DNA from 4 places in the Brevibacillus schisleri genome. Region 4 is predicted to be linked to each of the others. Evidence: predicted binding sites of a transcription regulator. Region 4 holds the regulator's gene; each other region holds the start of a gene.
The links. Region 4 encodes Rex, which represses fermentation and respiration genes when NADH is low (regulators of the CRP and FNR family bind a similar motif). Its sites were predicted from a motif close to TTGTGAAATATTTCACAA; they were not measured.

Region 1 (7,556 bases), 670 kb from region 4:
GGCCGGTGTACTTCGTGCATCCGGAATGGAAGAATTGGAAAAGCTGATACGTAAAAGCGAACAGAGTACGGTGGAAGTCACCGAGTGGATACATACGGAAGAGGAATGGGTCCTGAAATTGGTGGTTCCATTCGCGGAATGAAAGAGGTGACACCATGTTTGTCGATCAGGTAAAAGTATATGTAAAAGGCGGGGACGGTGGTAACGGAGCCGTCTCCTTTCGCCGGGAGAAGTACGTACCGCTGGGTGGTCCAGCGGGTGGAGATGGTGGTCAAGGTGGAGATGTCGTATTTGTCGTGGATGAAGGTCTGCGTACACTGGTAGATTTCCGTTATCAACGACATTTCAAAGCACCACGCGGAGAGCATGGCCGCAACAAATCTCAGCACGGAGCAGGCGCGGAAGATATGGTCGTGCGCGTGCCACCGGGAACAACTGTCATTGATGATGATACCAAAGAAGTGATTGCCGATCTTGTGGAGCAAGGTCAACGTGCTGTAATCGCAAAAGGTGGACGTGGTGGACGAGGCAATAATCGTTTTGCCAACTCTTCGAATCCAGCCCCACACATCTCGGAGAATGGAGAGCCAGGTCAAGAGCGTTATATTGTCATGGAGCTCAAGCTGATTGCAGATGTGGGCTTGGTTGGTTATCCGAGTGTAGGGAAATCCACGTTGCTGTCCAGTGTAACAGCGGCGAAGCCAAAAATTGCTGCGTACCACTTTACGACGCTGACACCGAATCTGGGTGTTGTGGACTTGGGGGAGCGGAGCTTTGTAATGGCCGACCTGCCAGGATTGATTGAAGGCGCGCATGAAGGTGTGGGTCTTGGTCACCAATTCCTGCGTCACGTAGAGCGTACACGCTTGATCGTCCATGTGATTGACATGGCAGCAGTAGATGGACGCGACCCATACGAGGACTATTTGCAAATCAACCGAGAGCTGACGCTGTATAACCTGAAGCTCGAAGATCGTCCGCAAATTGTAGTCGCGAACAAAATGGAACTGCCAGAAGCAGAGGAAAACCTGCGTATTTTCAAGGAAAAGGCTCCAGATGTCAAGGTGTACGAGATCTCCGCTGCAACTAGTAAAGGCGTACAAGAATTGATGTATGCGATCGGGGATACCTTGGCGGCGATTCCGGACAAGCCTGCTGTCGAAGAAGTTGCGGAAGTGGAAGAGCGCGTAGTGTTCCGAGCAGAAAAAGAACCAGACGCATTCGAGATTACGCGTGATAACGACGTATTTGTCGTCAGCGGGGAGAAGATCGAGAAGCTCGTACGCATGACGAATCTGAACAGCTATGATGCAGCCCAGCGTTTTGCGAGACAAATGCGTAGCATGGGTGTAGATGATGCTCTGCGCAAGCTGGGAGCAAAAGACGGGGATACCGTTCGGATCGGCAAATTAGAGTTTGACTTTGTGGAGTGACAAAAACCATGATTGATATCCCATCACTGAACCCATTTATGGGGGATAAACGACTCCAACGCGGTGCATCGCTACCGCTAATCATCTCCAAGCAGGTGCAGACACCTGTCCAAGTTTTGGTTGAACATGCAAAGGGCAATTATCTCGTAGTTTCCTATGAGATGAAGCCTGAAACGAAAGCAGAGCTGCTCGGAACAACTGTACGCATTCGTTGGGAAACAGATGCGGCAGTGAACACCATTGATTTGGAAGTAGTTTCGGAGCAAACGATTTGGCCGATCAAGCTTTTAGGGATGATTCCGATTAGTGTAGGGGTAGAAATTACCCAAAAGCGCAAGCAGGATCCTATTTCCCCAGATCTCGGTATTTCTGTTCCTTACAAGGTGATGGGAGCTAGACCGATCGAAGAAAAAGGCGAGGCAGTGTTGTTGAAATTCTCTCCTACCCGTCTTGTTTTGGGAACAGACGGTTATGTGTCAAAGGGCGATTTTCTCCATTTGTCTTTCAAGATACCGAAGCAAGCGCAGGAGATCGTCATGATGGCGAAAATCGTGGAAAAAACGTTCCAAGACAACCAAACAATCATTGAATTAATCTTTACGGATATCAATGAAAAGCACCATGATCTCATCAAAGATTACTATAAAAAGCTCTTAACTACCGCTTCTTCCTAAGGAAGCGGTTTTTTTCCTTTGATGTTCCCGTGAAGAAGGTATATAGTAGAGTACATAGAGTTCTCAATCGAGCCTGTTCACTTCATGATTTGTTGTGTGCGCTTTCCTGAATAAATATTTGTGAAATCATTCACTTTTTATTATAAGAATCCGTTGTTTGCTTTACTTTGTGAAAAATGTTACATGCAATTTTTTACCGGATTTTCAGGGAGAATAGCGGCCGTTACTCGTATGAACAGGCATCGAGAATGAAAGGCCTCTATTCCAAAGCAAAGGAGGACGTTTTTTTATGTCTCAAACAACTACGCAACAAGCTCAAGCTGCTGCTGAAGTAGCAAGCACTGCTACTCTGGCACCAGCACAGCAACAAGATGTACTCGATCAGTTGATGAAACCAGAAATTCAAGAGTCACTGAACATATTGGTGGCGAACCTGCCTAAATTGGCAGAACTGACAACTCTTTTGACCAAAACCTATGATTTGGTACAAACGGTAGCAAATGATCATGTATTGATCGACGACATCAAAGGCGGAATGGAAGAGTTCGTAAAACCGATCTCTGATAAAGCAAAAGGTATTGCGCAAGCAGCCATTGAAGCCAATGACCGTGTACATGTAGAAGAGTCTACGATCGGTTTGTTCGGTATTCTCAAAATGCTCAAGGATCCGCAAGTACAAAAAACATTGCGTTTCGCACAAGCATTCCTGGAAGTAACTGCAGAACGTCAACAACAAAAACGATAGTTTTTTTATTATGGAATGGAAGACAAGGACGGAGGATTGGGCATGGCGAAGCATATTCTGATTCTAGGCGGCGGTTATGGCGGTTTGCTCAGCGCATTGACTGCACGTAAATACATGACGGCTGAAGAAGCGTCGATCACGGTAGTAAACCGTTTTCCTACTCACCAAATCATTACGGAACTGCACCGCTTGGCAGTAGGAAACCTGTCTGAACAAAACGTGGCGCTCCCTCTGGAAAGATTGCTGCGTGGCAAAGAGATTAACCTTGTAGTAGACACGGTAGAAAACATTGGTCTCGAGTCCCAACGCGTAACATTGGCGAGCGGCGAGTCCATCAAATACGATGCTTTGGTCATTGCGTTGGGAAGTGAAACCGCATTCTTTGGAATCCCAGGTCTGCAAGAGTACAGCTTTACACTGAAGTCTGTAGAAGAAGCAAATCGTCTGCGTGCACACCTCGAAGAGCGCGTGATTGAATACAAGACGAGCAAAAATAAAGCAGATGCTACCTTCGTTGTAGGCGGTGGCGGTCTGACAGGTATCGAGCTGGTTGGGGAATTCGCTGATATGTTGCCAAATCTGTGCCATAAGCACGGTGTAGACTTTGCAGACGTTTCCATCTACTGCGTAGAAGCAGGTCCATCCATTTTGGCTGGTTTTGCTCCTGACCTGGTTGAGCGTGCGAAAACAAGCTTGGAAAAACGCGGCGTTCAGTTCCTGACAGGCGTACCTGTAACGGAAATGAAAGAAACCACAGTTTGCCTGAAGGATGGCGGTACCATTGAAACCAAAACAATGGTATGGACAGGTGGCGTACAAGGTAATCGCGTAGTAGCTGAGTGCGGCGTGGAAGTAAACCGCGGACGTGCAACTGTTACAGAATTCCTGCAATCCACTTCTCACCCTGATGTATTCCTTGCAGGTGACAGTGCGGTCGTAATGGGGCCAGAAGGTCGTCCATTCCCTCCAACTGCGCAACTGGCATGGCAAATGGGCGAAGTAGTAGGTTACAACCTTTTCGCACACTTCAACGGCACCAAAATGGATACCTTCAAGCCGGTATTCTCCGGAACATTGGGTAGCCTGGGCCGTAAAGACGCGATCGGTACAATTGGTGCAAGCCAACTGAAGCTGAAAGGTCTGCCTGCAACCTTGATGAAAGAAGCGAGTAACGTTCGCTACTTGACTCATATCAACGGTCTGTCGTCTTTGGCATACTAATCGAATCAGGAAAACCCGGGATCATGATGTCCCGGGTTTTTTGTGCTTGTTTATCCGTTTCCGCTCGGATCTTCAATCACGTTTGGGGATTGTGCCATCTTTTTGCCCCGCATGTCATTGCCAAACTGTTCGAGACTGCTTGGCTTACCCGCTGGGTGATTGTTACGGCGCTCCGATTTATCTGACTTTCCACGTCCGGCCATTTGCCTTTCACCTCCTCCATACGATACGCATTATTGTGTGCGAAGAAGCTGTCCCTCATGTAATCAAAGTGAACCAAATAGGGTCGGATGAAAAAAAGTGACGGATAAGGATTGTCACATTCCATTCTTTCCGTTATAATGTCCTCTATGAAGGAACAACTGTTTTTTTCAGGAGGACACAACGCATGAAAAAGGAAGAAAAATTCTACTTGATTCGATCTGACATCTTGCCAGAATCGATTGCCAAAACGATTGAAGCCAAGAAGATGCTGGAATCCGGCGAAGTGGATACCGTGAATGAAGCGGTTGAACGGGTGGGATTGAGTCGTAGTGCTTTTTATAAGTACAAAGATGGCATTTTTCCGTTCAATGCGATGATGAGCGAAAAAATTATGACGTTTACTTTCTCTTTGGATCACATGTCAGGTTACTTGTCCAAAGTGCTCACATATGTAGCAGATCAAGGTGGAAACGTATTGACCATCAATCAGACGATTCCACTTCAAGGGATTGCTACCATATCCATGTCAGTCGATATGGCTAATCTTCGCGTATCTAGCACGGAGTTTTTGGATGGCTTGCAGTTGATCCCGGGCGTTCGCAAAGCGATGATCGTCGGTAGGGGCTAAGAAAAAACAATCAAAGAAAAGGCAGGGGAGAGAGATATGGAGAAGCAGAGCATTAAATTGGGATTAATGGGGTTTGGAACAGTCGGGACTGGTGTCGTACGCATTATTCAAGCGCATCAGGAGGATTTGCAAAAGCAAACCGGTCTCAGCATTGAGATTTCCCGTATTCTTGTTCAGGATGCGGAAAAATCCCGCAATATTTCATCCATGGAGGGCACGTTGACCACTGACCCTGCTAGTCTTTTGGATGACCCAGAAATTGAAGTCATTGTGGAAGTAATTGGTGGCATTCACCCTGCAAAGGAATACATCTTGGGTGCACTCGAACGAGGCAAGCACGTAGTAACAGCCAACAAAGATCTGATGGCGTTGCACGGAGCCGAAATTTTAGAGAAAGCGCAAGAAAAAGGCTGTGACGTTTTCTACGAGGCAAGTGTGGCAGGTGGGATACCGATATTACGTGCATTGGTAGAAGGGTTCTCCTCAGACCGTATCGCGAAAATGATGGGGATCGTCAACGGGACGACCAATTACATCATGACCAAAATGAGTCAAGAGGGCGCAGAATACAGCGAGGTATTGAAAGAAGCGCAAGCACTGGGCTATGCGGAACAGGACCCAACCTCCGATGTGGAGGGCTTTGATGCCGCCCGCAAAATGGCGATTCTGGCAACACTGGGCTTCCGTGTACCGATGAAGCTCGAAGATGTGGACGTAAAAGGGATCAGTTCTGTGAGCAAGGAAGATATCGCCTATGGCAAGCAGCTGGGCTATGAAATCAAGCTGCTCGGGCTGGCTCGTCGTGACGAAGAGGCGATTGAGGTAAGTGTGCAGCCGACTCTGGTTCCGAAATCTCATCCACTCGCTTCCGTTAATGGTGTCTTTAATGCCGTGTACGTACATGGGGAAGCGGTAGGAGAAACCATGTTTTACGGGCCGGGTGCAGGTGAATTACCGACTGCCACCGCCGTTGTGTCTGACCTGGTCACTGTCGTAAAAAACAGAAAGCTAGGAGTGAATGGACGTGGAATGGTTGCTCCTTACAAAGAAAAAGTACTGAAAGAAGACAGTGAAAAATTCTCGAAATATTTCCTGCGTATCGTCGTTGCAGATAAACGCGGTGTTCTTGCTCAAATTACGCAGCTGTTGGCTGACAAAAATATTTCCCTTGAGCAGGTGATCCAGCAACCGTTCAACAACGGACGTGAAGCAGAGATTATCATGATTACACACATGTCCTCAAAAAGTGACATGGATGCGGTACTGGCATACATGGAACAGATGGATATCGTATCAACTGTGCAGAGCTGCTACCGTGTAGAAGGGGGAGACAAATAATGGCTTTTAATAGACAGTCTGGCATCCTAGAACGTTACCGGGAATTTCTCCCGATTACGGAAAAAACTCCGCTGGTCAGCTTGCATGAAGGAAACACTCCGCTGATCCATGCCCCGAACCTATCGAAACAATTGGGGGTGGAGCTGTACGTCAAGTACGAGGGGCTCAATCCGACCGGCTCTTTCAAAGATAGAGGCATGGTCATGGCTGTAGCCAAAGCGGTTGAAGAGGGAAGCAACACAATCATGTGCGCTTCGACGGGGAATACATCAGCAGCAGCAGCGGCGTATGCTGCACGTTCAGGATTGCGTTGCATCGTCCTGATCCCGAGCGGTAATATCGCACTGGGCAAGTTGGCACAGGCCATCGCCTATGGTGCAGAAGTCATCGCGATTGACGGTAATTTTGATGAAGCACTGGATATTGTTCGGGAAATCACAGCGAAAGAGCCAATTACACTGGTGAATTCCGTGAACCCTTACCGGATTGAAGGACAAAAGACTGCGGCATTTGAAGTGTGCGATGCGTTGACAGACGCTCCTGACATTTTGGCTATTCCAGTTGGTAACGCAGGTAACATTACGGCATACTGGAAGGGCTTCGAGGAATATTTCGCAGCCCAAAAATCGACTCGCTTGCCTAAGATGTACGGATTCCAGGCAGCCGGAGCAGCTCCGTTGGTTCACGGCGAACCCGTACCCAACCCTGAAACGATTGCGACAGCGATTCGAATTGGCAACCCAGCGAGCAAGGATGGCGCTTTGAATGCCATTTCGAAATCAAACGGTCTTGTCGATAGTGTAACAGACGAAGAAATTTTACATGCTTATCATTTGCTGGCGAAGAGTGAAGGTGTGTTTTGTGAGCCTGCTTCGGCAGCATCGCTGGCGGGTATTATCAAGCTGCATGAGGCTGGAAGGCTCCAACCTGGTAGCCAGATCGTGTGCGTACTAACTGGAAACGGACTAAAAGATCCAAATATCGCTTTGAAGCTGGTAGGTGAAGAGCCGCGTTCTGTTCCGGCGACACATGAAGCTGTAATGGAGCTGGTTCGTCAAAGTGGGAGAGAATTTGTATCATGAATGGAAGACGTGTAAAAGTAACCATACCGGCAACGACAGCGAATCTGGGACCGGGATTCGATGCGCTGGGAATGGCTTTCCAGTTGTATTCTGTCGTAGAAATGGAAATCAGTGATCATACGACAGTGGAGATGATGGGCAAGGAGCTACAAGGAACACCGACGGATAAAAACAATCTTCTGTACAAGGTTGCAGCGGGATTGTTTCAAGAAGCAGGTTTCGCCATTCCTG
Region 2 (7,556 bases), 2.6 Mb from region 4:
CCGAAGCGCACATCGGCGGGATTCCCTCTTTCGTACGGTCGTAGCATAGATCGCACTTGTACATGAGATTCTGTTCTTCATCAAATTTGGGAATCCCATAGGGGCAGGCAATCGTACAATTTTGGCAACCGATGCATTTCTCTACCAAGGCTGACAATACGGCCCCATTATCTGCGATTTGAATCGCCTGAGCAGGACAGCTGCGGGCACAAGCAGGATTAACGCAATGGAAGCACATGAGCGGAATCGTTTGTCTGCTGATAAACGGGTCGACATCCAGTACGTAGTTTCGGTTTCGGTTGTCGTGACCTCCACACTGTGTACACGCCGCCAAGCAGCTTCGACAACCAATGCAATTATCCATTTCGATGTATAAGACTTGTTTACCCATGGCGAACTCCTCCATGTTTGTGCTTGATGATTTTCGCGGCGCACGCTTTAAACTCTGGCATTTTGCTATATGGGTCCAATGCCGGGTTGGTCAGCAGATTGATAGACTGCGCTTTTCCCCAATGGTACGGAACAAACACCGTATCCTCTCGAATCGCCTCGATCACTTTCACGCGGTACTGCGCCTCTCCTCTTCTCGTTTTCAGAGTGACCAACTCATCGTGTTCAATACCGTAACGTGTCGCTGTTTTTGGGTGAACCTCTAGCAGCGGATCAGGATACATGTCCTTCAAAAACGGGATTCGTCTTGTCTGGTTCCCGGACAAATAGTGAAACACAACTCGTCCCGTCGTTAACCGCAAAGGATATTCTTCATCCGGCTCCTCCGCTGGCGGACGGTAAGGCAGCGCACATATTTTGGCTTTGCCATCCGGGTGATAAAATTTTTTATCCAGGAATAAATGGGGCTGTCCCTCGTCGCCTTCCTCGCGGCACGGCCAGAAAACACCATTGTTTTGATCAATTTTCTCGTAGGTGACGCCGTAGTAGTCAGCTACTCCGCCTTTGGAGACCTGACGTATTTCATTAAAAATATCCTGAGGAGACTTCAAGTGAGTAAAGAATTGTCCGCGCCCCATTCTTTTGGCGATTTCGATCTGAATCCACCAGTCAGGCTTAGATTCGGCAAACCATTCCTGTGCCTGACGGTGACGAATGATGCGTCCTTCGAGATTGGTTGTGGTTCCATCGTCCTCTGCCCAAGTCGTAACGGGAAGAACAACATCGGCGTATTCAGCTGACTCGGACAAGTAAAAGTCGCAGCAAACCATAAAATCCAGACTTTTCAGGGACTCCCGAACATGGTTTAGATTTGGCGCACTTACAACCGGATTGGAGCAGAGTAAGTATAAGCTGCGAATCGTTTTATCCTTCATGAGCTGGAACATCTCATAGGCTGAGACACCTTTCGGCGGCATCTCTTCCGCGGGAATGCCCCATGCACACGCTATTTCACGCACATGTTCAGGATTGTCGAGCTTGCGGTAGCCAGGCAATTGATCGGCTTTTTGCCCGTGTTCCCGCCCCCCTTGACCGTTTCCTTGACCAGTAAGGGTTGCTACCCCTGATTTTGGGCGGCCAATCTTGCCTGTGACGAGTGACATGTTCGTATAGGCCGATACGTTATCCGTTCCTTTCGCCTGCTGTTCCACACCACGGCAAAACATCACAATCGCATCGGGTGCCCTCCCAAAAATGTCGGCAGCCCGCACAATCTTCTCCACCGAAACCCCTGTTATTTCGCTGACATACTCCGGTGTGAAGGTAGCAACTACTTCTTTTGTTTCTTCAAAACCATTCGTATGATTTCGAATAAAGTCTTCATCTATATGCCCATTCTCGATCAGGAGATGAACGATTCCGTTTGCCAACGCCAAATCTGTACCGGGCCGCAGATCCAGGTGGATATCAGCTCGACGTGCCAAAGGTGTTTCCCTTGGATCGGCTACGATCAGATAGCCGCCTCGATTTTGCACTTCCCAAATACGGAACATGCTGGTTGGGTGACACTCGGCCGCGTTTGATCCGGCCAAAAACAAGCAGTCTGTTTGGTGAATGTCCGTCCAGGGAATGGTAGAACCGCGGTCAATCCCCAAGCTTCTATTCAATCCTGCCGCGGCGGAGGACATGCAGAAGCGGCCATTGTAGTCGATATAGCGAGTTTGCAAGGCGACCCGCGCAAACTTACCCGTGAGGTAGCATTTTTCGTTCGTCATGGAAACGCCAGAGTAAACAGACAAGGTATCTTTCCCATAGTTGTGCTGCAACTCCTTGAACTTGGAAACGATCAAGTCAAGCGCTTCTTCCCATGACGCTTCCCGAAAACCTTCCGCCGTGCCTTTTAATGAAGCATCTGTTCGAATCAACGGCCGCTGTATCCGATCCGGATGATTCACCTGCTGATAAGCCGTCACCCCTTTTGGGCACATCTTCCCCAGATTAACAGGGAAATCGTATCGTGGCTCCACTCCAATAATCTTGTTCGTCGTTGTATCTACACGCAGGTTCATCCCGCATTGCATACCGCAGTAGCTGCAGTGCGTGCTGACCAATTTCTCATTCGGATGTATCTTGTTTTCAATTACCTTAAAAAATTTATCCTTTGGCATGTTGATTTGCCTCCCTGGCATTGATCTCGTGCGTAGGAACTCCTGTGAAGCGGAACATCCGGTATTTTCTGCGGCACGGCAAGCAAAGTTCAGCCAAGTGGAATCCTTCTTCCATTTGAAAAGCCATTTCGTTTTTACCCAGCACGTTGATTACATCTGCGGACTGTTCCGCAGAAACAAACTCGCTGCTGCACACTTTGCACTTTTTCATTTCCTGCTCGCCATAGTGCTCGCGATAATTGCGTGCAAACACACTCATGGGACGGAATGGTATGTGAGCCAGTTTTCCGAATGGCAGATAAATCAATGTTACAATCACTGCAAATTGATGAGTGACTGATATGACCGGGTGCCCAAAGCCCCCTAAGAACATGTTGCTTGCGGTTAACATCAAGCCTGTCACGCTAATAAACAGCAGCAGGTATAAAGGCAAAAAGTCGTAGACAAAGGATTGTTCAGCCCGTGCCTGCATGTTCTTTAATCTGCGATACAATGCCATGACTGCTCCACCGATGACCATAAAAGCAGTAATGTTCAACGCGTTGTAAAAGAGAAACGCAATCCAGCCATCCGCTTGTACGGTCAGAACATCCACACCCATGAACACGACCTGATAGTAGCCATTGTCCGTCATCGTGAAGTACATCCAGCCAAACACTAACGGAAAGGTGACAAACGCGGCCAGGATGCATCCCCATCCCAGCAAAATGTGCTGTGTCCAGCGGTACCATCCCCGATTCCAAATAAAGCGATAGATGGCCAGATGATCCACTGCTGTATTCGCCGTGCTTTTACGAAAGAGAAGGCGTAGCCCCTTTTTCAAAATGACATTCGTTGGCGGGCGATCTGCCCACGCAGAAAATCGATAAAGGAAACCTCCGATAAAGACAAGGGTCCCCACCATATAGCCGTAAAGCGCCAAATCAATATGCGTGAAAAAACGTGTTCCCACGTAACTTAGGACGAACAAGCAAGCAATGATGATAAAAGCACGCTTCGCCACCTTGGAAGCAAATAGATAGTTCATACAACACCCTCCCTGCTGCTGCTCATTTTTTCCTTTCGCTCGAGACCATTGTAGCAATGGCTCGAAACCCAGGTTGTGATTTATCTCACACCCCTGCCACATACAGGACGATTTCCTCTTCCCAAACTATCAATTTATGATGATATAATGAGTTACCTATGTATCCTTGTTGTAAGGGGGACCCACATGACCGGAAATGGTACAACGTTTGTCGCGCAGATTTCTTCCGATTTTGTGAATAGCCTTGAGACGTTTTCTGCTCGGAAAAATTTCGTTCCCGGAGCCGTTCTTTTTTTGGATGGTGAAAGTGCCGATCAGCTATTCTTAATTTCGTCGGGCCAAATCAAGCTCACAAAAAACACGAACGATGGAAAAGAATTAACACTGCAAGTATTTGGTGCAGGAGAGCTAGTTGGCGTTTCCGGGCTCTTCGAACAGGAACTGACGTATACCTCCACAGGGACCATGTTGATGGAGGGTGAGGTATGGATCATCCCGCGACAAGGGTTGGAAAAAATGCTCATCAAAAACGGCCAATTTTGCGTAGACTTCCTGCGTTGGATGGGATTGATGAATAGGCGGATGCAGTCCAAATTTCGCGATTTGCTACTCAATGGCAAAATCGGCGCCTTGTATTCAACGCTCATCCGCATGAGTAACACGTACGGCAAGCCACACCCCGACGGAATCCTCATCGACCTTTCCCTTACCAATCGTGATTTGGCACAATTCATTGGTCTGACACGAGAAAGTGTCAACCGGATGCTTTCCGATCTAAAAAAACAGGATTCCATCGATCTGCTTCCCCACGGGCATATCTTGATTAAGGACCTTGCCTATTTAAAAGAAGCGATTTATTGTGATGATTGCCCACCTGATATTTGTCAAATGTGAGCAAAGTCTACATCCTTTCCTGCAAAAAAAAAGTCCTGGACTTGTCCGTCCAAGACTTTTTTTCATCAGTGATTCAAGCTGCTTTATCCATGTCTTTGCTCCGCGAGCTCGCTGAACATGCCAGCATAGTACTCGACGTCACCTGCATCGTCCAGAATCGCGCTAATCGTTAACCATTGCAGATACTGATCCCCATTCTTCCGGCGATTCCAGATCTCTCCTTGCCAATAGCCATTCTTCTTGATCGAGTCCCACATCTTTTGATAGAAATCGGCATTCTGCCTGCCTGATTTCAAAATATTAGGGGACTTGCCAATCACTTCATTCATCTCATAACCGGTCACTTTCGTAAAAGCGTGGTTCGCACTTTTAATGACTCCACGTGTATCGGTAATCAGTATCGCCTCTCCCGTCTTTTCCATAATGGTGGCGGCAAGTTGTAGCTTCTCTTGATAAAACATCCACATTACCAAGACCAAGCTTACCAGCGCAAACTGAGATAACGCCATGAAACCAATCGCGTAATGCCCGGTCAGATTAAACAGCAGCGTTAAAATCAACGGCGGGAAAAATCCTCCTAATCCCCCCATGGCAGATACGATCCCGTTCACAATCCCCGCTTGTCGCGAGAAATACATCGGCACCAACTTGAACACAGCACCGTTACCGATTCCGGCACATACCGCTACCAACAAGCACCCTACTGTATACATCAAAATCGATGGCGAAAACGATAAGACAAGACCAGACAAGGCGAGCCCGGTAAACACAATCATCAATGCCTTGAAGGGGTTCCACTTATCTCCAAGCCAGCCCCCCAATGGTCTCGCAAGTGTCGCCAAAAGAATGAACCCTGCCGTTCTCATACCTGCATCTACTTTATCCAGTTGGAAATGGCTCACTAAAAAATTCGGGAGATACACGGTGAAAGCGACGAAGCACCCAAACGTAATAAAGTAGAACAAGCTGATTAACCATAGCTTTTCGTTTTTGTAGACACTCTTTATCTGCTGACCAAGAGGAGTGACTACCTTAGGTTCATTTTTATCCCCCATAAAGAAGGTAAGCACTGCGAATCCCACAAGCAATAGCATAAACATCTGTACAGTGGTTGCCCATCCAAACGATTTAGCCAGAACTGGCGCTGCAAAAGTGGTGATCGCTGTACCAATATTCCCCATACCGTAGATTCCGTTTACAGAACCATGCTTCTCTTTCGGATAGTATTTAGGTAGAGACGTGACACCAACGGAAAACACCGCTCCGCCTATCCCTATAAATAGCCCGCCGATTAACAAATCGGTATACGTGGTCGCCTGACTAATATAGAAGACAGGAGCCAGCAGCAAGAGAAAGCTGATGCTAAATAATAGTCTCGCGCCAAATCGGTTACTCCAATATCCAACTGGGATTCTCAGCAGCGATCCAAGAAGAACAGGAATCGCTGTCACCCACGCCACTTCGCTTGCACTCATGGGTACGGTTTCTTTGATAAAAGGCATGAGCGATGACAGAATGACCCATACCATGAAACCGACCGTAAGACTCAACGTCTGTAATGGCAACTGCCATTTTCGTACCATAAACAACACCCCTCACTTGGGAAATCTTCTTCATCCACTATGATAAGAGGCAAAGTTTGGTTTCGTTGTGATTTTAATCACAGCTCCTTCCCGGCAATCCGCTTATAATCAAAGCGAAATCTTGAATCGAAGGAGTGGATTATACATGTTTTGTTATCAATGTGAACAGACTCCATCAGGTGGTTGTAAGGTCATCGGTGTTTGCGGAAAGAATGAAGATCTTGCGAGTATTCAGGATACCATTATTTTTGCTTTAAAAGGAATTGCAGCATATGCCACACATGCTCGACAACTGGGATATATCGATCCTGAAGTGGACGGGATTACACAGGAAGCTCTTTATTTTACATTGACGAATGTGAATTTCAACTTGGATGAACATTTGCAAATGGCTATGAAAGTAGGGAAGGCCGCGATAAAAGTCATGGAGCTTTTGGATCGGGCTCATACGGATCATTTCGGAGTGCCACAGCCAATCACTGTCTCGCAAAATAAAATAGAAGGAAAATGCATCGCTGTTACGGGACACAATCTGTTTGCTCTCGAAGAGCTGTTAAAACAGACAGAAGGCAAAGGGATCAATGTATATACGCATTCCGAAATGCTGCCTGCACATGGCTATCCCGCACTGAAGAAATATCCTCATTTGAAAGGGAACATCGGGAAAGCATGGTACGATCAACGCCAGTTGTTTGAGAAATTTCCCGGCGCTATCCTGGCTACAACAAACTGTGTGATGCCTATTCGAGGCAGCTACGCCGATCGTTTCTTTTCGTATGATATAACCGGTTTGGAAAATGTAACGAAAATCGAAGAAAACGATTTTGCGCCGCTCATTGAAAAAGCATTGTCTCTTCCTGAGGTTTCCATCGAATCGGAACTGACATTGACGACTGGCTATCATCATAAAACGGTCCTGGGCATCGCCCCTGAAATTATTCAGGCAGTCAAGGAAGGAAAGATCAAACGCTTCTTCGTCATCGCTGGTTGTGACGCCCCTGGCAAGGGTGGCGAGTATTACCGTGAATTGGCTACGTCCTTACCGCCAGAAGCAGTCATTCTTACGACCTCCTGCGGGAAATTCCGTTTTAACGATGTAGATTTCGGCACCGTGCCAGGTACCGACATCCCAAGATATATCGATTTGGGACAGTGCAATAACTCGGTTTCTACCATTACGATTGCGGCTGCATTAGCCGATGCCTTCGAGTGTGAAGTGAACGAGCTGCCGGTAAGTATCGTTCTTTCCTGGTTTGAACAAAAAGCGGTTGCCATCCTGCTCGGTCTGTTTAGCCTGGGGATACAAGATATACGGATTGGCCCAAAATTGCCTGAGTTCATTCAGCCCGGTGTTCTGCAAGTATTACAAGACTTGTTCCATATTCAGTTGATTGGTGATGCTCAAGAAGATATGAAGCAAATGCTTGGAATCACTCAATAGGCTGTCACCTGTAACCGCACATCACAAAAGGAGGCACCTTCTTCTAACAGGAA
Region 3 (7,556 bases), 2.5 Mb from region 4:
CGGGCAGAACCAAATGCAACTGCACAAATTTTGCAGATCATCGACAAAAACGGTGTGTTTTTGCAAATGAGAAAGCAAGGGGAATGGGCACAAATTAAGCTGTCGGATCAAAAGAACGGCTGGGTGAAAGCTAGTTTCTTGACGGAGACAACAGCACCACCACCACCAAAACCACCCCAGGTACCAGCACAAATCCCAGACCCGACAACAATTCCGGCACCATCGCCTCCCCCTCCTGTACTCCCATCCAATACAGGGAGTGGAATTGGGCAAGGGACAATCGTATTAACCGAAGGCTATGAAGTTTATGCACAGCCAGATATTCTTGGTACCGTCATTGGTGAAATCCATGGCGGGATGACAATCAATCATTACGGATATGCAAATGGCTGGTACACCATCAACTTTAACGGGACCTATGCCTATATCTTCAAACCAATGGAACAGACTGGGGTCGTTCAGCCACCGTCGAGTCCAACACCGGGGGCACCAGCGACTTTGCCAACAACACCGCCTCCCTCTGTACAAGAACTACAGATTCGCGTCAAAAATCCTGATTCCAACATCCGCAACGGTCCCACAACCGAGCATGCCATTATCGGAACTGTTCAACCCGGACAAGTATTCCCGGTGGTGCAAACCGTAGGAGACTGGTACCTCATCAGGCTGGCAGACAATTCGACCGCCTACATCGCGGGGTGGATCGTAGATAAGATTCAACCAGCGGGTACTCTGCCACCGACAGGAGCAACGTACGAGTACAACAGTGGGATGATTGGAAACGAGAAAGTGTATATCTATCACACCCATAATCGTGAGTCATGGCGAAATGTTGCACGGAACCAACAAGGGAGCTCGGTAGATGATCCCGAGATTAACATCACGCTTGTTGGAAAAAGGCTGGGCGAGCTGTTGCAAGCAAGAGGTATTTCGGCAATGGCGAGCCAGGACGATTTCGCTCAGAGATTGAGGGAACAAAATAAAAGCTACTCGATGTCTTATACCGAGTCGTACAAGGCGGTAGCGGCAGCGGCTGCAACCAGTCCACACTTGCAGTACATATTCGATATTCATCGGGACAGTGATGAGCCACGCAGCAAGGTAGCGATCACGATCAATGGCAAAACCTATTCCCGGATGCTGTTTGTAATCGGAACAGCGAACCCGAACCATCAGGCGAACAAAAAGCTGGCAGAAGAGCTGAACGCCCGTCTGGAGGCCTCTTATCCCGGTTTGTCGCGGGGGATTATCCTGAAAGGTTCAAATCAAGGGAACGGTGTGTACAATCAGTCCATTTCCGAGGGAGCCCTGCTTTTGGAATTCGGTGGTACAAACAACACCTTGGAAGAAGGCTATAATACAGCAGAAGCCTTTGCCGAAGTCTTTGGGAATTACCTGATCGAATCTCAAATCGCATTCAAATAAACGGTATTGAGCGTTTATTTGAAGACCGCAAGCGGTCACATTCTGTTTTATGAAAAACATCGAGATGTTTTTCACAAGTTCAAGTAGCACGATTCTTTTCGCCAAACGCGAGAGAATCGTGTTTTTTTCCAGGAGGATCATTACTATGGCTACACATCAAGAACACATCCATTCGACTAACAATAACAGTCGCGGTCATCTTCAAGGTGACTGTGAAAGCTGCTTTGGCTTGTGCTGTGTGGCATTGCCTTTTGCTGCTTCCTCTGACTTTGCCAACAATAAAGACGCAGGCAAGCCCTGTAGTAACTTACAGGCAGACTTCCGGTGTGGTGTTCACACAAAGCTGAGAGACATCGGCTTTCGCGGTTGTACGGTCTACGATTGTTTTGGAGCGGGTCAAAAGGTGTCTCAAGTCACTTATGGGGGCCAAGATTGGCGTAAAGAACCCGGATTAGCGAAGCAAATGTACGAAGTATTTCCGATCGTGTGGCAGCTTCATGAGCTGCTCTGGTATATGACGGAGGCGATGACCAAGAAAGCTGCCCAGTCCCTCCATCCAGCGTTGCAGGAAGCTTTGGAGGAGACACAGCGCCTGACAGATCAAAGTCCCGAGGCCATCCTGAAGCTGGACGTCGCTCTTCATCGAGCAAAAGTTAATGAACTATTGCTGCGGACAAGTGAACTGGTACGCAAGGACGCTGTTGCCAAGTACAAAGGGGGCAAGCAAGGAAAGTCTTACGGTCGAGGCGCTGACCTCATCGGTGCCAAGCTCAAAGGCGCTGATTTACGAGGAGCCCAATTGCGCGGTGCTTATTTGATTGCTGCTGATCTGAGAGGAGCAGATTTGCGGGGAGCTGACCTCATTGGTGCTGATTTTCGCGATACAGACGTGAGCGGAGCGAACTTGACGGAGACGTTGTTTCTCACGCAGGTTCAGCTCAACGCGGCGAAGGGCGATGCAAGCACCAAGCTGCCACCATCGTTCACGCGTCCACCGCACTGGGCTAAATAATCAACCAAAAGCAGGATGTCATTCGTTTCGTTGACAGCCTGCTTTTTTTCCGTCATTTGTTTACCTCCAAGATCAGATGCATTTTACGAGTGTGGATTTGAATGCAGGCCGATTATTTCTATTGTTTCGACTACCGCTACTCTTTTCGGGCCCGACTTTCTCCCGCCTTCATTTTCCGAGTAAAATCGATACTTCACCCGAAAATCAGCGGGGTGTCTCCTTACTTCTTCATAGGGTATCCACACGTTAATTCCTCCGATCTTTGAAAAACGTTGTTAATACATTTCTACTTTTGCCGTATTAACTATCGTGAGGCTCACAACCAAACAAATTGCGCAATTTGTTTATTCCATCCAGAAGGGAGGGGAAGTAGTTGGAGATTGCCCCAGTGAACACAGGCATCTGCCAAACAGAAGAACACGAAAAGCAAGCAGAAGGCATGTCGACCGAAACTTTTGCCCACATTTATGGGGCGTACTATAAGCGCGTTTACAAATATATTTGCTATCGTATCAATAATCACTACACAGCGGAAGAAATATGCAGTCATGTGTTTGAAATGGTGATTTCAAAATATAGTAGCTTCTCACCGGATAAATCAAACTTTGAGGTCTGGTTGTTTGCGATCGCTAGAAACGCAGTGACAGATTACTTCCGCTCACAGAAAAAAAGAATGAGCTTTTCATTGGATTCGATTCTGAATCTGGTCTTGCCGAAGTCGTCACCGGAGGACATCGTGATCCGCGATGACAATCATCAAGCCTTATTTCAAGCGCTGGCGAAGCTGAGTGACAAGGAACGCAATATTATCGCCATGAAATATGCGGCTGGTCTTAAAAACGCAGAAATCGCAGAACTGCTTGGTGTGAGTGGTTCAAATATTGGCGTCGTGCTCTACAGATGCTTGAAAAAGCTGCAAATGGAATTGCAAAAAGGGGGCTTCCGTTATGAAGAGTAAGCATAATCTCGACGATTTTCGTGAACTCACCGACTTGCTTACTGATCTGGAATTAGATGACGCCACTCCAAAAGTCAACATATACAATCGGTTAAAATTCAAATTGGAATCAGGAAACATACAACTACATGAAAAGGACGGGATTTATATGAAAATGAATAAATGGAAAGCCGCCACAGTTAGTGCTGTTGCTGTTGTTTGCCTTTTAGGTGCATTCTCGACTACGTCGTTGGCCCAAGGAATGCTCCAGACGATCTTGGCACGCTTTCAGGTCGGGAACATGGAAATTACCCAATACGATAAAGAGCTGCCTTCTACACAGTCCAATACCCAAGGAAGCAATACACCTATAGAACTAAAGGAACACCCACAGATGACATTGGAAGAAGCACGCGCAGCTAGCAAAATGGACTTTCCCGCACCGACATGGATGCCAGAGCATTATTCCTATTACAACACCCTCATTCAAGCCGAGGGTATGGTAGAAGTTCAGTATGAAAAAGAGGGAGAGTTTATTTCCTTCTTGATTTCAAAGGGTGGCGAAAACGGCATCAGCACGACAGAGGGTGTCAAGATCGAAACCATTGGCGGGAAAAAGGTATATTTCGCTAACGGAATCGTGATTTGGGAGCATGAAGGATTTACGGTTGAGTTGTACCATCAGAAGGACCTTGATACTGCGACTCTTGGCAACATCATCAAATCCTTCACTGTCAAAAAATAAGCAGTTGTTACTTAACCACGTACCGAGGCACGCCGACTTCGATTGCTTTTCGAGGTCGGTGATCGTCTGGGTATTCCACTCAAGATGGGCCTAGTACAGGGCCCATTTTTCTATGTGCCGTCACAGAGTGTTAAAAATCATGTAACGAATCGGACACCCTCTAGGGTCAAAAGTCCTGCTACAATGACACATGACCGGAGATATACTGGCTAAATCAAAAAACTCTCTCACGAAGATGAATGCGAAAAGGGGGTTACAGGAGAGAGAATCAGTTGTGATTTTTTTCACATATATTTGTGATATTTTTCACAAAGTTGTCATGTATGCCGGTTTCCCCACAGATATAATTCTGGTACACAAAGGCCAAAACGCGAATAGAAAGGGATCTTGTACATGGACATAGTGGATTTGGGACGACTTCAATTTGCGATAACAACTATCTTTCATTTTGTTTTTGTGCCGATTTCCATTGGGCTGTCTTTATTGGTAGCCATTATGGAAACGATGTATGTAGTAAAAAAGAATGATTTGTACAAAAAGATGGCCAAGTTTTGGGGGACCTTTTTGCTCATCAATTTTGCTGTCGGGATTGTGACAGGAATTATGCAGGAGTTCCAATTTGGGATGAACTGGTCTGATTTCTCACGATTCGTCGGTGATGTATTTGGGACACCACTAGCGATTGAGGCCCTCTTAGCATTTTTCCTCGAATCGACTTTTATTGGACTATGGGTGTTTGGTTGGGATCGTTTGTCCAAAGGTGTGCATCTCGCCTGTATTTGGCTCGTATCCATCGGAACGATTCTTTCGGCTCTTTGGATTCTGGCAGCCAACTCGTTCATGCAGCAGCCAGTTGGCTTCGCTATCAATAACGGACGTGCAGAGATGGTCGATTTCTTTGCTCTTCTTACCAATGGACAATTACTATATGAATTCCCGCATACCGTATTTGCGGCAATTGCGACAGGTGCCTTCCTGATAGCAGGTATCAGTGCTTGGAAGCTGTTGAAAAAACAAGATGTTCCATTCTTTGTGCAATCTTTCAAAATTGCGATCGTGGTCGCATTGATTTCCTCGCTTGCTATTGCTCAATTCGGTCATGGTCAGGCACAGTATTTGGTTGCTACCCAACCGATGAAAATGGCAGCGAGTGAAGGGCTGTGGAAAACAAGCGCTGACCCAGCTCCTTGGACGGTTTTTGCAACGATTGATCCAGAAAAACAAGAAAACGGCTTTGAAATAAAAATTCCTTACTTGCTGAGCGTCCTGACTTACAACTCACTTTCAGGTTCTGTACCGGGCATGTTGGAATTGCAGGCAGAGTATGAGAAAACCTACGGTCCAGGAAACTACATACCACCAGTTCGGACGACCTTCTGGAGCTTCCGCATCATGGTAGCGGGCGGTAGTGCCATGATTTTACTGGCTTTGTACGGGGCATATCTCGCTTTACGCAAAAAGCTGGAACAGCCAAATAAGCGATTCATGCAGCTGATGGTTGCGGGTATCTCGTTGCCATTCATCGCAAACTCAGCGGGATGGATCATGACGGAGGTAGGTCGTCAGCCATGGACGGTATTCGGGCTGTTGCGTGTTGAAGATTCGGTTTCTCCAAGCATTAGCACAGGAGCGGTATGGTTCTCTCTCATCGCCTTCACAACGATTTATCTCATCCTGCTGTGCCTCTTGGCTTATCTGTTTGCTCGTGTGGCCAAAAAAGGACCGGAATTGGATGGTCATGAGGAAGTAGAGGATTTGCAGCTTCAGGATCCATTTGATCGTGTAAGGAGTGAACGTTATGGAGCTTAATGAACTGTGGTTCCTGCTCATTGCCGTACTGTTTACCGGATTTTTCTTTCTCGAAGGCTTCGACTTTGGGGTCGGCATGGCGACGCGCCTGCTGTCACGAAATGATTTGCAAACCCGGGTTCTGATCAATACGATTGGCCCGTTCTGGGATGCCAATGAAGTGTGGCTGATTACAGCCGCTGGTGCGATGTTCGCAGCGTTTCCAGAGTGGTATTCCACGATGTTTAGCGGATATTATCTCGTGCTTACGCTGATTCTGCTTGCGTTGATTGGGCGAGGGGTAGCCTTTGAATTTAGAGGCAAAGGAAAAGGAGAGGCTTGGAAAAAGACGTGGGACGCAGCGATTCTGATTGGAAGCTTTGTCCCGCCGATGTTGTTCGGAATGGTGTTTGCCAGCTTGGTGAAGGGTGTGCCGATTGATCAGAATATGGAAATGAGTGCGGGCTTCTCTGATATTGTGAATGGATACTCGTTGTGGGCAGGTGTGACAGTCACGGGGCTATGCTTGCTGCACGGTCTGAACTTCATCTCGCTGCGTACAGTGGGCGAGCTGCGTGAAAAATCACGTGTACTGGCAGCAAAGCTCTTGCCGATGCAGGGGGTTCTCATGGTAGTGCTTGTAGGGTGGACATTCATGGTAACGGATCTGTTTGAGCGGCAGGGTATTTTGTTGACAGTAGCTGTACTCTTAGGTGTTATCGCTTTTGTACTGGCTCGTCACTACTTGAGACAAGGCAGGGAAGGCTGGGCTTTCGGGATGACAGGTGCGATGATCCTGTTGACGTTCGTCTCGATGTTTATCGGTTTGTTCCCACGGGTGATGGTCAGCACGATTGATAGCGCGTTTGATTTGACCCTTTATAATGCAGCTTCGAGTCCATACACGCTAAAAGCAATGACCATTGTTGCAGCAGTGCTTTTACCGTTTGTGCTAGCCTATCAGGCTTGGAGCTACTTCGTTTTCCACAAACGAGTCACTGAAAAGGATCATTTGGAGTACTAATGGACAAGGAATTGTTCCGCTTACAAGGAATCCGACCGGTTATGCTGCTGCTAGCCGGTCTTTCCCTCCTGCAAAGTGTGGCGATTATCGGTCAGGCTCTGTTTTTGGCGAGGACGATTGCGATCTTATTTGAAGGTCAAACGGTTCAGATGGCGTATCAGCCGCTTGCCCTGTTTTTGGTCCTGATAGTCGCTCGTCATACCATCGTTTGGCTGCAAAAGAAAGTCGCTGGCCGTTTTGCAGAAGCTGCCAGTGAGTCTTTGCAAGGGCGCGTTTTATCCCGATTGTTCGAGCGTGGTCCACGTTTTGCAGCCAGTGAAGGAAGCGGAAAGCTTGTTACGCTTGTCCTGGAAGGGGTAGATCGTGTACGTACCTACCTGGAGTTGTCTGTTCCGCGTACGCTGGATATGGTTTTTGTTACGTTTCCGCTTCTGGCATTTGTCTACATGCAAGATGTGATTTCTGGACTAATCCTGATGGTAACGATGCCGGTTCTCATCGGATTTTTTATCGTTCTCGGTCTGGCGGCGCGTAAACAGGCAGACAAACAATGGCGATCGTATCGCATGCTTTCCCATCATTTCACCGATTCGCTTCGCGGGCTTGCGACACTCCGGTTTTTGGG
Region 4 (7,556 bases):
CCTTACGGAGACGGTTACCAACATTTGAAGGCACTTCATGCAGACCTCCCCAGGTAAGAACGATAACTTTCATCCCATGTACCTGCCCAAGTTTACTGCTGTATTCCTTGGCTGTATAGGGCTTCGTCTTGTTCAGCAGACTCGCCCGAATACAACAGCCTCAAATTGGATTCGTGTACCTCAGGTCGGGACTTTGCCGCCGGCTTCCTCCAGATTCCACCTCACGGTAGACACCCTTGCCTTGAGCTAACGGTTGGTACAGCCAACCCCCGTTCGGGACTTACACCCTAGAGTTATCGCCCATGCTGGGCGCACTGCCAAACAGGCCTTCTCCCATAAGGAAAAGGCCTTTCGTGATGCCAGCGTCTTAGCTTGGCGAGAGCACGTATGAGGTTAACAGAACGCCAGTGAATAGATCATAGTGAATGTAATGAAAACGACCGTCTTTGTCTTTGACAGTGACTTCCCAAAATTTCTTATCGTTTTCGAGACCAGGAACCAAATGAGTGATCTCCGATTGCGGGAAGGACTTGTAAACCGCCTCTTCTACATTCTTTTTTGGAACAGCAAGATCCATTCGATCGAAGCTAACTTTTTGATCGGTCATCCAAGCGACAACTTGTGTCCCCGCCTTATTTTTCCCAATGACGACAGCGTAGCTCTCCTTGCCTCGATATTCATCAATGGTTTCAATCTCCGTGATTGTCGTGCGATCCTGGACCCACTGACGAACGGTTTCCTCAAATTGATTGCGCTCTCCTGCTACAGAAGCCGTCAGGTGATAGGCGAACCCAGCTCCCGTAAGTAAAATGACGGCTACGATTGATAGGATAATTCGTACTAACACAGCAAGTAACTCCTTTACGTGGCTGACATTACAATCGGAATCGAAGCTGTTCTCTCTTCACTCCAACTGCCGTTTGTATTTGCAAATCTAGCTCCAGTTGGCGAAGCTGCCCCGTAGTTGAATCGTACCATAGTTGGTAATTGACTTTCATTCCGTTCGTTATACTCGGAGTCAAATCCTGAAGAGGGAAGGATGGACCTAACCACATTGATAATAACGAAGAGACTTCCTCAGGTGGGACCGCTATCCGGTATCCACTCCATCCTTGCCCTGCAGTATCTTCAAGGCGTTCAGGGCTGACCGATTGCAAAACTCCCTTGAGCAATACTGCGTGCTCATACGGGGTGAACATCGCATACGGCAGAGCGGCATGATCCTGTACCTGGCCATCCATTCGCACCGATACTGGCTGCCCATCTTTTCTGGCTATTTCAAGCTGGTGGCCACCGATTTCTCCTGCGAGCTGAAATTGCTCATTTTGATATCGCCCATGCAAGGTCTGATTCTGCATGTATACGAGAAATGAGCGTTCCTCGTCCTTCGTGATCTGCTCCAAAAGCTCCGCTACCGTCTTCGTCTGCTTCGTCCCTGTTGTTTGTCTGACCGCAGGCGCAGTATCTGTATTGGCAGATCGACTTACTGTTCCCAATACAATCCCGAGGAGAAATAGACCGAGTAGGATTGGAATGAGCCACCACAGCATTTTGGGCCGGATGTACATGTCGTCCCCCCTGTCCCATTTTTGTCTCTAGCCTATGCTATACGGGAAGGTTTTAGAACGACACGGAAAAGTTGCTAATCATAGCTTAAGGTTGGGCGGTCATACTACACATACACCCCGAGGAGGTGAGCGCGTGACATCTTCGCAACAAACCACATCTCCTGACATACTTGGGTTTCTGCTACAGGAATACCGCGTCTCCTGGGCAGGATTGTCGTCTCCCTTGCGTCAATGGTCGCACACACCCACTCTTCATTTTCGCCATCATCTCCTGACAAAAGCTGTGGCAAAAATGAACAACGGAACGTCTTAGTATCCAATTCCCCTACCTACACCTGCACTGCCTTACTCCTGTCCCCCACCTGACAGGAGCCTTTTACCGTTTTAACGTTTGGAATACGCGGTTTGCTTCGTAAATCGCGCGCTCCTCATCGATGGTCAACAACTTATGATTACGCATTAAGAATTTACCCGCTACAATTGTATCTTTCACATCTCGTCCATTTGCCGCGTACACCACGTGTGAAATCGGTTGGTGTGCTGGGTGGAAATGAGCTTGATGGCTATCCATCACGATCAAGTCAGCTTGCTTGCCTACTTCAATGCTTCCGAGTGTTTCTTCCTGGAACACCCCTTCTGCGCCATAACGAGTAGCCATGCGAAGTGCTTCCTCTGCTGGAACCGCTACTGGATCGTTATTTACACCTTTGTGTAGGATCGCAGCGAGCTTCAATTCCTCAAACAAATTCAAATTGTTGTTGCTTGCCGAGCTGTCCGTACCCAGCGATACGCTTACGCCTTTTGCCAACATTTTCGGAACAGGCGCAACACCGCTTGCCAGCTTCAGGTTGCTCACGACATTATGAGAAACTCTCACGTTGTATTTTGCCAAAATGTCGATTTCTTCATCCGTAAGGTGAACAGCGTGCGCGACGAGTGTTGGGCGATTGAACATGCCCAGCTTTTCCAAATGAGCGACTGGACGCAGTCCGTAGTCCTTCTCGTTTTGACCGACTTCCCAAGCGGTTTCAGACATATGGATATGAAGCGGCAAGGACAACTCATCGGCTTTTTCGATAATTTGGGTAATAAATTCTGGCGAGCAGGTGTACGGCGCATGCGGTGCCATCATGACGGTAATACGTCCGTCTGCCTGATTATGCCATTCTTTTGCAAAAAGAGTCGCGTCTTTCAGCTTTGTTTGACGTTCTTCTTCGGAGCACAAGCCGATCATCCCTCGGCAAAGGCGGGCACGCATTCCAGCTGCATCGACTTCCTTTGCCACAACATCCATATGATCATACATATCCACAAACGTAGTGGTTCCCGTACGAATCATCTCAATAAGCGACAGTTGAGTACCCCATTTTACTGTATCTCCCGTGAATTGCGCCTCCAATGGCCACATTTTGTCTTCCAGCCATTGTTGCAGCGGCAAATCATCTGCATAACCGCGTAGGAGGGACATACCAGCATGTCCATGCGTGTTGATTAAACCAGGCAGTATGTAGTCTCCTTTTTGATCGATAACCTCATCGTATCCTGCTTCTGATAGGTCCTCAGGAGTTGGGCCCACATACGTAATCTTGTTACCTTCGAATGCTACGGCACCATCGTAAATGACTTCATTCGTATCGTTAACGGTAATGACTGTTGCGTGAATGAGGATCGTCTTTTTCATAGTATACACTCCATTCTTATGTCAAGTAGTAGGCCAGGCTTTGCAGGTTGGACGTCACGTCCGCATAGTGAATGCGAACATCTTTTCCTGCGCGAATCGTCGTAGGGGCAAAATTCAAGATCCCCTTGATACCCGCTTGAGTCAACTGATCACATACGGATTGCGCTGCAGGTGCCGGTACCGTAATAATCGCCAGCTTGATTTGCTTGTTTACGATTGTCTCTTCCAGCTCTGATAAAGGCTGAATCGGTATACCTGCGACTTTTTTGCCCTGCTTCTCTGGATTATTGTCAAAGATGGCCGCAATCCGCATGTTATCTTTCAAATAAGCGTTGTAGTTACTAATGGCATGGCCCAAATGCCCAGCTCCGACTAAAGCGACACGAATTTCATCTGTTAGCTTTAGAATTTCGCGTATTTTTTCCACCAGATAATCGACATCATAGCCGATTCCCTTTTTTCCAAAATCACCAAAAGCTGCAAGATCTTTTCTGATTTGGGCAGGATTCACATCGAGATTCTTGCCCATCTGTTGGGAGGAAACGGTGGTCACCTCAACTTGCTGCAAATAACTGAGGTAACGCAGATAAATCGGCAAACGACGGACGACCGCTTCCGAAATCTTTTCGTGTTTTGCCACGTTCGGTCTTCCCCCCTAATTCTTTTGCTTCAAAATCCGATATTCTTTTCCATTCGATAAAATGGTAATGGAACCGTCGTGGCTGGTAACGTATGTCTCGGCCCATGACTCTCCCAGGCGCTCCATGACTTCCGTCTGACCGTCTTTCATTTGATCCCGGGATCGGCCTGTCTGAATAATGGCGACCTGGGGATCGACCTGCGTCAGAAACGGTTGCGAAGAGCCTTGATTGCTCCCCTGACCAGCTACCTTTAGCACTTCCGCCTTCAATCTGTCATTTTGCCGTTCCAACAGTCGCTCTTCTGCTTTTTCATTCACGGCACTCATAAATAAAAATCGCAGTTGGCCATGCGTCAATCGAAAAACGAGAGAATTATTCTGGGGCGATAAAAATAACGGTTCATCCGGGAGCAACACTTCCATGGAGATTTCTTGGTCTAAGGTAAGTACTTGTCCTTGCTCTGCTTCCATCTGCTTTTGGTTGGAGCGAAGCAGCACGACATGGCGAATGGATGGCGCGATCAGCTTGGGTAAAATGACGGCATCTATAAGCACTTGTTGGCTCAATGAAGCGTAGCCTCCCATATGCTCAAGCTGATCATTTGTCAACACTACATAGTCGAGCCGTGTGATCTTGAGCTCTGCCAAGCGCGCTGATAAAACGGGCCAATCTTCTGCCGTACCCGTATCAATCAGCATCGTTTTGCCGCCTGGCATTCTCAAAAGCGTACTCTCACCATGTGGAAGTGCCAAGTAGGTGACAATGAGACCCGAAAATTCCTGTTCTGTCTCCGTTTCAAATGGGTCATCTATCTTCACTGCTGCTTCTTCCAAATACAAATGGCTATCAATCGAGCATGCGCTAAGGAAAATCGCACTAAGAACTACCATCCACCAACGCCACGCTTTTTTCCATAACATTTATTTTATCACCTTAATCCCTATGAGACTATTGCTTCATTTTATGAATCTGACAGGGATTGCATACTAAGGAATGGCTCTATGCGCTCTCGCAGTGTTGGCCATGGACCGCTTTCGATTTGAAATGGCGGCAAAGATTGAAGGAATGAGCGTCCATATCTCGCCTCAACCACACGCGTGTCGAGAACGATCACGACCCCTCGATCCAAGTGATGGCGAATTAATCGTCCCACCCCTTGCTTAAATTGCAGAACGGCTTGTGGAAGAGACAACGACATAAAGGCATTTTTTCCTTCTGCCTTCAAAAGCTCTGCCCTTCCTTGATAGACAGGGTGATTCGGCGGAGCAAACGGAAGTCGAACAATGACCAAACTGCTCAGCCATTCCCCCTGGATATCGACACCTTCCCAGAAGCTGCTCGTCCCAAGCAGAACACTTCTCTCCATGCTTCGGAACAGTCGCACCAGCTTGCTCCGGTTGTTGCTATCAATCCCGTGACCGAATAACGTATACGGTTCTGGAGCCTCCGCTAGCCGCTCCTTCATCGCTTGATAAACAAGGCGAAGCATCGAATGGGAGGTAAACAGGATCAGCGTCCTTCCTTTCGAAGCCAGTACGACATCCACGCACCCTTGTATGACCGCCTCCAAATACGTGTGGTCACTCTCTTTACCTGGTGCCGGAAAATCTGATGGAATCAACAGCAGTCCCTGCTCTTCATAATGAAACGGCGATGGCAATGACAAAGTGCGCACTCGTTCCTCGGGCAGTTGGTCGAGACCAAACTGGCTTTTGATGTAGGAAAAGCTGTTTTTGACCGTCAGAGTGGCTGATGTCAAAATCAGACTCCGTTTTTGCGCGAACAGTGGTTCTGCCAGTGAGTCTGCAACCTTCAAGAGTGCTGCGGACAAATGCACCTGCTTGCGAGCTGTACGGGACTCTACTTCCATCCAATACACATACTCGGCATCCTGCTCAAGTAAAAAGAAGTGAAGCAGCTCAACAGTATTCTGCCAGTCTTTGATGAGACCAAATAAATCTGTCAGTAGACTACGTACAGCAAAAGGTGGCTTTTCCTCTTGCGGAGTCGTTCGCAAAAGCTGCTCGATGCCCGCTGCATACGCAGTCATCCCTTTAATCAGCTTTTTGGTTACTTTGCGTATCTTCTCGTGTTTGCCTACAAACGATTCGATCCGATAACGTACCGTCTCACGACCAGCGTCCGTCGTCTCCTCCGCACGATCTGATGCCCATGCATACAAGAGCTGTGTCCATTGCTGCGCTTTCTCTCGCAAGGTCGCGGACTGTTTTCTCAGCTCCAAAAGTTTTGCCACTACCTCTTCTTGTACCGCAGGCATCCAGCTTTGCAGTTCTTCGGCGAAGCGTGCAATTGACCCACTCTCTTCAACCGATGCACGATCTAGCAAGAAAAGAAGCTGCGTGGTTGAAAACTGCTTGCCTAAATGCTGTGTCGCAGCATCCTCCAAATGATGGGCCTCATCGACGATGGCAACTTCATACGCAGGTAGGATCCTGTTTTCCACTTGTAGATCGCTGATGAAAAGGGCGTGATTGACGATGAGGACATCGACATCGCGGGCCCGTTCCTTCGCCTGAAAATAGTAGCAGCGACTAAACCACGGACAAGCCCGATTCAAGCAAGAGCCCGTATCACTTTTTACCTGTTGCCATAGCAGTTGACCACTTGGAGGCATGCTCAGTTCTTCCACGTCACCGGTAATAGTTTGCGTGAGCCACGTCAGCATCTGTCCTTTGACCAAGCGCATTTCTTGGCTGCTTCCTTCTACAGGCTCGTCCACAGCTTGTTCAAATTTACGCAAGCATAAGTAGTTTCCTCTGCCTTTTAGCGTCGAAGCAGTAAACGAAAACGGCAACGACTCCTGCAAGGTAGCGATTTCCTTATGGAATAGCTGTTCCTGCAATTGAATGGTATTGGTACTGACCACCAGCTGCTGCTGATTGTGATGAGCCCAAATGATCCCCGGCAAGAGATAGGCTAATGATTTGCCCGTACCTGTCCCTGCCTCTACCAATAAATGGGTGCCATCCTCCATTGCCTCATAGACGGCATGCATCATCGCTTCCTGAGCATCCCTACGTTGATACCCCGACATTTTCGCCTGCATGTACCCGTTTTCGCCCAAAACATCCTCGAGCTGCTCGGCAAACGCTTTGGTCACTGTCGCATCGATAGGAGGATGCTTCAGCGACGCTGTTAATTTTTCTTCGCGTTTCCGAAGTGCCAACTGGCGATAAATATCCCACATATCGGAGGAATCCGTTTCGGTTGGCGTTCCATCCAGCTCTGGCAGCTCTATTAGCTTTTCCATCTCGATCTGCCGCAAAAGAACCTCGATATCCGAGCGAAACGAAGAGACGAGCATCTGCAGCCGTTGGATCGTTACAAGTGGCAGTTTCTTTAAAATATCCAGCAAGTGGAGAAACAGCTGAGCCGTGGCAAGTGCATCACTATCTGCTTGATGAGGATTATCGTGCTCGATTTCCAGCTCAGACGCCAGTTCTCCGAGTCTGTAGCTATTTTGCATCGGCAAAAGAACGCGGGATAGCTCCACCGTATCAAGCACGTAGCCGTCAAACGCATAATAGCCCTGGCTCAGCAGGGCTTCTTGTAAAAATTGGAGATCAAAGCTTGCATTATGAGCAACAAAAGCTCGCCCGTCCAATAAACGCAAGAAATCTGGAAACACTTCTTCCAAGGAAGGAG

Region 1: ACUUHJ_RS10320 (helical membrane plugin domain-containing protein) is a predicted target of Rex. The motif match lies at 2,226-2,243, and genes of this name have one in related genera.
Region 2: ACUUHJ_RS25465 (nitrate/nitrite transporter) is a predicted target of Rex. The motif match lies at 6,128-6,145, and genes of this name have one in related genera.
Region 3: ACUUHJ_RS24790 (cytochrome ubiquinol oxidase subunit I) is a predicted target of Rex. The motif match lies at 4,414-4,431, and genes of this name have one in related genera.

What each region holds. Positions count from the first base shown of each region.
Region 1 covers NZ_JBVNDM010000001.1:2,078,722-2,086,277, forward strand. Annotated here, with positions in the region: gene ACUUHJ_RS10305 (sporulation initiation phosphotransferase B) at 1-142, shown strand, start outside; gene obgE (GTPase ObgE) at 156-1,433, shown strand; gene ACUUHJ_RS10315 (PilZ domain-containing protein) at 1,442-2,107, shown strand; gene ACUUHJ_RS10320 (helical membrane plugin domain-containing protein) at 2,397-2,852, shown strand; gene ACUUHJ_RS10325 (NAD(P)/FAD-dependent oxidoreductase) at 2,895-4,073, shown strand; gene ACUUHJ_RS10330 (hypothetical protein) at 4,124-4,276, opposite strand; gene ACUUHJ_RS10335 (ACT domain-containing protein) at 4,462-4,905, shown strand; gene ACUUHJ_RS10340 (homoserine dehydrogenase) at 4,942-6,243, shown strand; gene thrC (threonine synthase) at 6,243-7,325, shown strand; gene thrB (homoserine kinase) at 7,322-7,556, shown strand, end outside.
Region 2 covers NZ_JBVNDM010000001.1:5,359,289-5,366,844, forward strand. Annotated here, with positions in the region: gene ACUUHJ_RS25445 (4Fe-4S dicluster domain-containing protein) at 1-391, opposite strand, end outside; gene ACUUHJ_RS25450 (molybdopterin oxidoreductase family protein) at 384-2,558, opposite strand; gene ACUUHJ_RS25455 (hypothetical protein) at 2,545-3,585, opposite strand; gene ACUUHJ_RS25460 (Crp/Fnr family transcriptional regulator) at 3,772-4,479, shown strand; gene ACUUHJ_RS25465 (nitrate/nitrite transporter) at 4,563-6,062, opposite strand; gene hcp (hydroxylamine reductase) at 6,208-7,503, shown strand.
Region 3 covers NZ_JBVNDM010000001.1:5,225,901-5,233,456, reverse strand. Annotated here, with positions in the region: gene spoIIP (stage II sporulation protein P) at 1-1,425, shown strand, start outside; gene ACUUHJ_RS24805 (pentapeptide repeat-containing protein) at 1,571-2,437, shown strand; gene ACUUHJ_RS24800 (sigma-70 family RNA polymerase sigma factor) at 2,811-3,395, shown strand; gene ACUUHJ_RS24795 (hypothetical protein) at 3,385-4,119, shown strand; gene ACUUHJ_RS24790 (cytochrome ubiquinol oxidase subunit I) at 4,513-5,928, shown strand; gene cydB (cytochrome d ubiquinol oxidase subunit II) at 5,918-6,931, shown strand; gene cydD (thiol reductant ABC exporter subunit CydD) at 6,931-7,556, shown strand, end outside.
Region 4 covers NZ_JBVNDM010000001.1:2,744,529-2,752,084, reverse strand. Annotated here, with positions in the region: gene ACUUHJ_RS13740 (cell wall elongation regulator TseB-like domain-containing protein) at 368-847, opposite strand; gene ACUUHJ_RS13735 (hypothetical protein) at 876-1,568, opposite strand; gene ACUUHJ_RS13730 (hypothetical protein) at 1,702-1,881, shown strand; gene ACUUHJ_RS13725 (amidohydrolase) at 1,945-3,249, opposite strand; gene ACUUHJ_RS13720 (redox-sensing transcriptional repressor Rex) at 3,266-3,889, opposite strand; gene ACUUHJ_RS13715 (ComEC/Rec2 family competence protein) at 3,905-4,810, opposite strand; gene dinG (ATP-dependent DNA helicase DinG) at 4,852-7,556, opposite strand, start outside.